2 regions of the Methylomusa anaerophila genome follow, and region 1 is predicted to be linked to the other one. Evidence: riboswitches for the same ligand, from Rfam matches in the RefSeq annotation. Region 1 holds a riboswitch; the other holds the start of a gene.
The links. A riboswitch is a leader RNA that binds a small molecule or an ion and turns the genes downstream of it on or off. The one in region 1 is predicted to bind cyclic di-AMP.
Positions count from the first base shown of each region.

Region 1 (4,716 bases):
GAGTGTGGTTGGACAATGGAACAGTTTATAGGAGACTTAGGCATCGTTTTTGCCAGTATACTTGTAGTATTATATATGATCTGGGACAGGTTGTTCCCTGAGGAATAAGATTGAATCATTTACAACTTGGAATCGCTACGTGATTAACTTGATTAACTACATGAATTGTCTTGGCAAGCGCTTCACCAATGACTTTACTTAATCTCATCACTTTCGAGAGCGGGGTGCTTTGCAAGTCCAGATAGCCGATCTGGCTGCGTGAGTTCACAACGCCGATAATTGATATGTGGCCAACGGTAGGCAGACGATTCCCTACCGCAATTCCTGCGGTCAATCCTCCTTGCCATATTTCAATATTGCCTATTTCGTGACTTTTTCCTAAACAAGCATCAGTGGCGATGATTAATGGATGATGGTATCTGCGATCTATGATATTTAGAGTCTCGATAAAATTACCGGCGTGAACAGGATGCTCCAAGGTTCCAAATATATTGCAATTTATTGTCTCCTCTAGATATGAGCCGATAAGAGGCCCCAGCGCATCCCCGGTATATCGGTCTGAACCAATACACAAGGCTACAATCGGCCTAATGCTTAGACCTTCTTGTTTGCCTAAAAGGTGTAGCAAGTAGTTGTATAGCTTTTCCTGGACACATGGGTCATAAAGATTAATGGTGAGTTTTTCCAGAACTTGATTTCCCATCATCTCTCTCCCTTAATTCATCCTTACTAATCTTTATGCTCTATATATAGAATTTATTTTTATATAATAAAATAATAGAAAGCAGCAGGCTGCTACCAATTTAGTAGTTCCTGCTGCTTTTCTTTTCTATGTAGAAACCGATTCAAAACGCCATCTGTGCTGTTGCCCGCTATTGGCCAATTAAGGGTAACTCCTGAAATTTGGGTTGTTTGACTGCTGCGCTAAAGCCTTGGTCACAAATTCAATATGTTCTTTTAAATCAATATTTATAGCATCAGCACTCGCAATAATAGTCTCACGGTTTACCGCACGAGCGAATGCCTTATCCTTCATTTTCTTCATTATGATTTTATCTCAAGATTTTCAAGGCTTTTGTCTGGACGGACCAAAGCGCAGGCGATAACAAATCCGGTTAATTCATCAACCGCCAACAATGTTTTTTGTATCAGTGTCCGTTCTGCCTCCCAATCTCTGGCATGGGAGAGTTATACTTTCTGATCCTGAAATAAAAACGGAAGGCTTATCGCCTTCCACAAAATATTACATTACACGGCGGGCACCAACATAACGCGGCCCCCAGTAACTGCTGTCCAGGCTGTCAATCGCCACACCACGGCTGGTGGTAGCACTTATGAACTTTCCCTCTCCTATATAAATGCCGCTATGCGACGGTCCAGAAGTATAGGTGGAAAAATAAACCATGTCGCCCGGCTGAAGGTTTTGGTAAGATACAGTGCGGCCAATCGCAAACTGTTCATCAGCCATCCGTGGCAGATATATACCGATTTGGGCGAAAACAAACCGGGCAAACCCTGAACAATCAAATCCGTTAGGAGTCGTCCCGCCAAAAGCATACGGCACCCCAACATAACGTAAAGCTGTTTGAACGACACGGCGCAACCCCGAGGTGGAACCATCCCCACGACTCACCGGCATTTCACGCCCTATAAGGGCTCGATAGGTTTCTGCGCTGACAATGCCATCCGCTTCTATTCCCCGTGCCTTCTGAAAAGCTTTAACAGCATTGGTGGTCAACTCCCCAAAATCTCCATCCACATTACCCGCTTTATAGCCTAAATTATTTAACTGGGTCTGAATTGCGGCAACTTCGGGTCCTTGGTCACCACTTTGGTATGTGCCGGCAGCATGGGCAAAAGAAATAGCCCCAAAGAAAAAACAAAAAACAATGAACCCAAAAACCTTATGCAATTATCTTCTCCTCTCGCTGCCTCCGAGGTTAGCTGACGGGTTAGGGTTGCAGGCACCCTACGCGCGATTGCTAAAATCGCAAGTTTCACCCCAAACTTTGGTTCCCCCGTACCTGAGCTGGATTCGGCTTTTTAAACGCTCTTTAAACATTCCATTGATATTTTTTCGGTCTAATTGTCAAAAATCCTGCCGGAATCAAAAAAAAATTTACAAATTATTCTTGTTTGTCGCTTGTTTGTCTAAGATCCGCCCTCAGCCAATAGAGAGGACGTTGTTTCACCTCTTCAAATATGCGCCCGACATATTCACCTATGATTCCCAGTCCAACCAGTTGTAATCCGCCTAATAGCAATATACTGGCCGAAATAGTTGCCCAGCCGGGAACTGCCTCATCGGTAAACAGTTTGATATATAATACGTGCAAAGTAAGCCCAACGCTAATCAGACCTAGCAATACGCCGATATAAAACGCAAAACGCAAGGGCGTCTTAGAATAGGCAGTAATACCGTCTAATGCGAAATGCAGCATTTTTTGAAGCGAAAATTTAGATTGTCCGGCAAATCGTTTCGGGGCAACAAATTCAAGCTTGGTTTGGCGATAGCCGATAGCGCTGATCATGCCTCTGATAAACCTGGCTCTTTCGTTGAAACGACGAAAGCTTTCTACTACCTGCTTGTCCAATAAGCGGAAATCCGACCCTCCCGCGCTTATCCTCACATTGGACATGGCATTCATTAATTTGTAATAAATCCCGGATGTAAAACTTTTAAACCAAGAGACTCCTTCCGTGTTAATGCGAATTGTCTGTACCACTTCAAAACCCTCTTCCCACTTGGATACGAGAAGAGGCAACATTTCAGGCGGATGCTGCATATCGCCATCCATGGTAATAACAGCATCTCCTGCCGCATGATCCAAGCCGCATGTTAAAGCTACCTGATGACCAAAATTGCGGGCCAGAATCAAGGCCCTTACCCTTTTATCCTGATGCACAAGCCGGTCTAAAATCGCCGGCGTGGCATCATAGGAACCATCGTCAATAAAAATTAATTCGAGTTTATACGGCAGCGGTTCCATTACTTTCATGACTTCCCGGTAGAAATTATCGACATTGTCCTGTTCATTAAATACCGGTACTACAATCGAGATTAGTTTTGTTGGCAAAGTATTGTCATCCTCCTCCACTACCTAATTATTACCTAACATTTCCCGCGGTCAATGAATTCCCGCATAATCCATCATTATCAAACAATCACCGGAACTCTATTATCTATTAATATAGATCAAATAAGCAGGAAAAATAGCATTACTAGCGAAATTATGCGCGAAAGGGAGTGTCCGAAGATTGGCTAATAAAACCCGAAATACATCGTATGATGATATTGCTGATAAAGTAACAACAGGAACTCGCTTAAGCCGAGAGGAAGGATTGGCTTTAGCCGCCTGTAACGATCTAGCCTGGCTTGGATACTTAGCCAATTTGGCCAGACAACGTCTTGCCGGTGATTATGTATATTTCAATATCAATCGGCACATCAATTTGACGAATATCTGCACCGCGCGCTGTAAGTTTTGTGCATTCGGCTGTGATGACACAAGTTCCAAGGCTTATGCAATGACCAAAGAAAAAATATTGTCGATAGCCAAGCATGCGGCGAAAGATGAGAAGCTTAGAGAACTTCATATTGTAAGTGGTTTACACCCCAAGTGGCCTTTCGAATATTATGTAGATATTATTAAAACTTTACACGAAACATTTCCCCACCTTCACCTTAAAGCCTTTACAGGTGTTGAAATATGTCACTTTGCCAAAATATCCGGCCTATCCATTGCTAAGATTTTGCAGACTCTTAAATCTGCCGGATTGGGTTCTATGCCCGGAGGAGGCGCTGAAATTTTTAGTGAACGAGTCCGCCGGGAAGTTTGTCCGAACAAAGCAAGCGCAGGAGAATGGCTGGAAGTTGCCCGCATTGCCCATAGCCTTGGCATTCGGAGCAATGCGAGTATGCTATATGGGCATATTGAAACACTTGAAGAACGTATCGATCATTTAATTGCCCTCCGTTCGCTACAGGATGAAACCGGCGGTTTCCAAACATATATCGGACTTCCGTTTCATCCGGCTAATACGTGTCTGGAAGAACGGGTGCAGAGAGTATCTTCCTGGGAAGATTTGAAGATGATGGCTATAGCCCGCCTGATGTTGGATAACTTTAAAAATATTAAAGCCTACTGGGTAATGCTTACAGTATCAATCGCGCAACTTGCTTTGGGATTTGGCGCCAATGATATTGACGGCACGGTAAATGAAGAAAAAATAACTCATGCCGCAGGAGCAAATTCCGGACAAACCTTATCTGTCGATACTATGATTCAAATGATTAAACAGACCGGTCGAATTCCGGTTGAGCGGGATTCGACGTATAATATTATTAATATTTATGAATAAACTCCGGCGAAAAAAGTTAAACCCGTCTTAGGCACAAAGTCTAAGGCGGGTTACTACTTTACTTTATTCAGCCTGCCGTGTCTTATACCGGTTGGTCAGCAATATCTTGTCGCAAAGCAACAGCATGGTGCAAATAGATATGCTTAATTTGATTTTGGTTGCGGTCCGTATTCCACAGTATGAGGACCCGAATACAGCGCGGTAATGCATCGGGACATTCGACCTCCTGTGTACCGAACAGAGGAACCTCATTCCAGCCAAGCATTCTGGCGCCTACAGCAGGAAAACCGGCATTCAAATCAGGGGTGGAACTAAAAATAGCCGCTGCGATATCTTCCTTCTCCAAACCATTTT
Region 1 covers NZ_AP018449.1:3,784,417-3,789,132, reverse strand. The annotation lists gene yyaC (spore protease YyaC) at 116-703, opposite strand; gene MAMMFC1_RS22475 (hypothetical protein) at 884-1,045, opposite strand; gene MAMMFC1_RS17015 (C40 family peptidase) at 1,244-1,864, opposite strand; cyclic di-AMP (ydaO/yuaA leader) riboswitch at 1,915-2,051, opposite strand; gene MAMMFC1_RS17010 (glycosyltransferase family 2 protein) at 2,127-3,077, opposite strand; gene mqnE (aminofutalosine synthase MqnE) at 3,259-4,362, shown strand; gene aroH (chorismate mutase) at 4,445-4,716, opposite strand, start outside.

Region 2 (4,716 bases), 290 kb from region 1:
GCCATATTCTAATGTAACGCCCCCGGTTAATAAAGGATACATATGGGGGTGTTTTTTTATGCGCTCTAATAAGTCATTGGGACTGAGTCCGGCTTGAGCCAAACAGGCTAACGACATGCCAACACTAAGATTAATACTCTCACGGAAGATATGAAGGGACGCTGTGCCATTAAAACCGGCTGTAGGATAACCAATTAATCTAATAATACTTCCGTTGCCAGGCGGAAGATTAAATCGCTCCTCGATCACTTTTGAAGGTAAGGCAATTGATTCTTTCACATACAAAGAAGTATCCTGGGGAGATATTCTTGGTATAAGACCGCTCCGTTCTGCTAATAACGAATTTACACCATCCGCCAAGACAATAATATCAGCCCAAAAACAATATTTCTGCGGGGGAGAAATTTGGACGCCTACCGCTTGCGCCTGGGACTGACACTCATCAAACAAAACTTCGTTTACATAATGATCAAGTAACAAAGTTGCTCCGGCATTTACGGCTTTGTTTGCTAACCATTTATAGAGGCTGGAACGTTTAATGGAAAAACGGTTGTAGGGGGCAGCTGCAAGTTTAGTGCTGCGAAATCTGACCGATAGTACAGAATCATCCGTTAACCACCAATATGCATGGTCGGTAATCAATCGCTCACATTCTACTTCGTCCCAAAAATTTGGAAATAGTTTATGAGTATGTTCAGCAATTATGGAAGAACCGCCACAATTCTTTGCTCCGGGATATGGTCCCCGTTCCAATAAAACTACATTCAGGCCTTGTTTCGCCATAAAATATGCTGCTGAAGATCCGGCTGGTCCTGCTCCAACAACAATGACGTCATATTTTTTTATTTCCGATTCTAAGGGAAAGGGAATTTTCTTGGTATTAAAAAATTGCTTACCGGGCTTAATGGTTATCTTCTTGGGTTTAGTCATTTGCTACCTTCTTTAAGCATCTATTCTTACTTTATATTTATTATATTTATTCTTTACTATCCTATGGTAATTCATGCTGCGAAACAAAAATCTTCATTTGGTAGCAAACAGGAGTATAAGCCAGTATTGTTTACATAAAAAATAATATTTAATATTATTCCGTTTATACGGAATTTGCATCTATCCTTACAAACATGTATAGTAAGGTACATGCCTAATTTCCGGCCATACTTCGGAAAACGGAGGAACCAACAGTGGGGTGAATCCGCATTGCGGTAGGGGCGTCCCTTTGCTCCGAACCCGTCAGCTAACTTCGTAGGCATTTAGAAAGGGGAAATTTAAAATGAAAAATATTAAACAAATTCTCTTCAGTGTAGTAACGATTGCTGCTCTGGCACTAGCTGTGTGGACACCGATAGCCTCTGCCGGAGTTAACTCGCAGCAAGGTATAAGCCACAACTCTCCGGAAAACTATAAGAATGTTCTGAACGCGGTAGCTACCGCTTACGCACCGGGACCTCATGATAACGGAAAATGGGGTAATCTAACTCACATCGGTACGCAAGTACGTCCTGGGGTTATTGCTGTAGATCCCCGTGTTATTCCCCTCGGCACCAAGCTCTATATTGAGTTTGCAAATGGTCAAGGCATGTATGGTGTGGCTGAAGATACCGGCGGTGCAATTAAAGGGAACCGTATTGATATCGCCATGTGGACGGTAAAAGAGGCGTATAAGTTTGGTATCCAAGATGTCAAAGTGTATGTTCTTAAGTAACATCCAGAACACCCGGAATTATCCGGGTGTTTTTTCATAATTGAGTGATTATACTATTTTTAAGTAATCACATAAAAAGTGGTAGATTTGGCCAGTTTATTTATGTTATTATAATTGAAATACATACGCACTTTATTATCAAATTACGAAAGGAGTTTAATAATGTGTTTGACAATAAATTCGGTCCGGAAGGATTAACTTTTGACGACGTACTTTTAGTGCCGGCTAAATCTGATGTTCTACCCCGTGATGTGAATGTTAACACTAATCTTACAAAAAATGTCAAGCTTAATATACCACTTATTAGCTCGGGTATGGATACAGTTACTGAGGCGAGAATGGCGATTGCGATGGCCCGTGAAGGAGGGTTGGGCGTAATACATAAAAATATGCCCATTGAACGTCAGGCTAATGAAATTGATAAGGTAAAACGTTCTGAGCATGGTATTATTGTTGACCCCATATTCTTATCGCCAACCAACACCTTGCAAGATGCCCATAAATTGATGGAAAAATACCGAATATCCGGGGTACCGGTCACAGAGAACGGCAAACTTGTCGGCATACTAACGAATCGGGATTTGCGATTTGAAACCGATCTTACTCGCAAGATTAGCGAGTGCATGACCCGGGAGCACTTAATAACTGCCGCCGTAGGCACTTCGTTAACAGAGGCCAAAGAAATCCTGCATCAGCATCGAATCGAAAAACTGCCACTTGTGGATTCCAATGGCTATTTAAAAGGCTTAATTACTATTAAAGATATCGAAAAGGCTCAAAAGTATCCTAATTCGGCAAAAGATGCGAAAGGAAGATTATTAGTTGCTGCTGCCATTGGTGTCGGGGCAGATTCAATGGACCGTGTTGAGGCCATAGTGGCGGCTAAAGTCGATGTAATTGTTTTGGATACTGCTCACGGCCATTCCCGCGGAGTAATTGAAGCCGTTAAAAAAATTAAAGCTGCGTTTCCTCATATTGATCTTATTGCCGGCAATGTAGCCACAGGCGAAGCCACCTTTGATCTCATCGAAGCTGGCGCTGACGCAGTTAAAGTCGGTATTGGCCCAGGTTCAATTTGTACTACACGTATTATTGCCGGTATTGGGGTTCCGCAAATCACTGCTGTCTATAATTGTGCCCAAGTAGGTAAACGTTTTGATGTGCCAATTATCGCCGACGGCGGCATCAAATATTCCGGCGATATTGCTAAAGCCATTGCCGCCGGAGCCAATGTAGTCATGGTTGGCAATTTATTGGCAGGCACCGAGGAAAGCCCGGGTGAAATGATCATCTATCAAGGACGCAGTTATAAAGTTTACCGGGGAATGGGATCTCTTGGCGCTATGGCCCAGGGCAGCAAAGACCGTTACTTCCAGGAAAACATGGATAAGCTGGTCCCGGAAGGCATAGAGGGAAGAGTTCCATATAAAGGATCGGTAGCCGATACCGTTTTTCAGTTAATTGGCGGATTAAGAGCAGGAATGGGATACTGTGGAGTACGCAATATCGATGAATTAATTAATAAGACTCAATTTATAAAAATTACTGGTGCCGGATTAAAAGAAAGTCATCCCCACGATGTCAGCATTACCAAAGAAGCACCAAATTACAGCTTATAAATCAGTAAACCGTTCTGGATTTTCCAGAGCGGTTTTGTCTCACTAAATAGGTAACTTAGAAATCTGCACTCTTATATGTAAAAGTTTAGTAACCTTGGGAGATACTATTTGTATTAGAGGAGTGTGGAACAAATGCGCAAGTATGCTACTCGCTGTATTGTAATATTATTAATATGTATGATTTATTTACCACTCAATATAACCTACGCATTCTTCGGTTTACCGGATACAGATAATCTTGAAAATTTGCAGCATGCTGCAGCCACCCAGGTTTTTGATATAAATGGACAGCTTATATCAAAATTATTTTTTGAAAACCGTATTGTAGTAAGTATAAATAATATTTCCCCTTATATACAACAAGCTATCATCGCCAATGAAGACAGTCGTTTTTATAGTCATTGGGGTATAGATCCGGTCGGAATCGTGCGGGCAATATGGGTAGATATCCGTCAAGGCAGTTTTATCGAAGGCGGTAGTACGATCACTCAGCAACTGGCCAAAAATATGTTTTTGACCCAAGAACGGACGTTTACCCGTAAGTTGAAAGAAATATTACTTGCCCTGGTAATTGAAAGAAAGTTTTCCAAGCAGGAAATACTGCAAGCTTATTTAAATCAGGTATATTTTGGTGAAGGTGCCTATGGAGCGGAAGCTGCAGCCCAAGTTTATTTTGGCAAGCGCGCCAAAGATCTTACCTTGGCAGAAAGTGCTTTAATCGCCGGTCTACCCCGGGGTCCTAATATTTACTCACCTTATGTTGATACCAAAGCCGCATTACAGCGTCGCTCTGAGGTGTTAACAGGAATGGTAAAAGAGGGATACATCACACCTGAGCAAGCACAGCGTTCGCAAACCGAACCCATAGTTTTAGCAGGCAAAAAAAAACGGGTAGTCCAAGCTTCTTACTTTCTTGACTTTTTATCGCAGGAACTAGTTGGACGTTATGGCGCCAATCGTGTATATAAGGGTGGACTAAAAGTTTATACAACACTAGATATCAAACAGCAACAAGCTGCCGAGGCCGTTCTCGGTCAATACCAGGGAGCGGTATTGGCCCTTGATCCCCGGAATGGGTATATTAAAGCTATGGTTGGGGGAAGAAACTACGAAGAAAGTCAAATTAACCGGGTAATAGCGGAAATACGCCAGCCAGGTTCGGCCTTCAAACCCTTTCTTTACGCGGCTGCTCTTAATCAAGGCTTAACAGCAAGCTCTGTTATCGTAGATGAACCGATCAATATCAATGGTTATAAGCCACAAAATTATGATAAAAAAAACCGGGGACCAATAACTTTAAAAAAAGCATTACGCTGGTCTGTCAATGTAGCCGCGGTTAAATTAGGACAACAAGTTGGAATGGATCAAGTATTAAATTTGGCAAGAACTATG
Region 2 covers NZ_AP018449.1:4,074,255-4,078,970, forward strand. The annotation lists gene MAMMFC1_RS18550 (FAD-dependent oxidoreductase) at 1-930, opposite strand, end outside; cyclic di-AMP (ydaO/yuaA leader) riboswitch at 1,132-1,268, shown strand; gene MAMMFC1_RS21875 (3D domain-containing protein) at 1,274-1,705, shown strand; gene guaB (IMP dehydrogenase) at 1,870-3,324, shown strand; gene MAMMFC1_RS18565 (transglycosylase domain-containing protein) at 3,457-4,716, shown strand, end outside.
Region 2: another riboswitch for cyclic di-AMP. It lies ahead of MAMMFC1_RS21875 (3D domain-containing protein); the one in region 1 lies ahead of MAMMFC1_RS17015 (C40 family peptidase).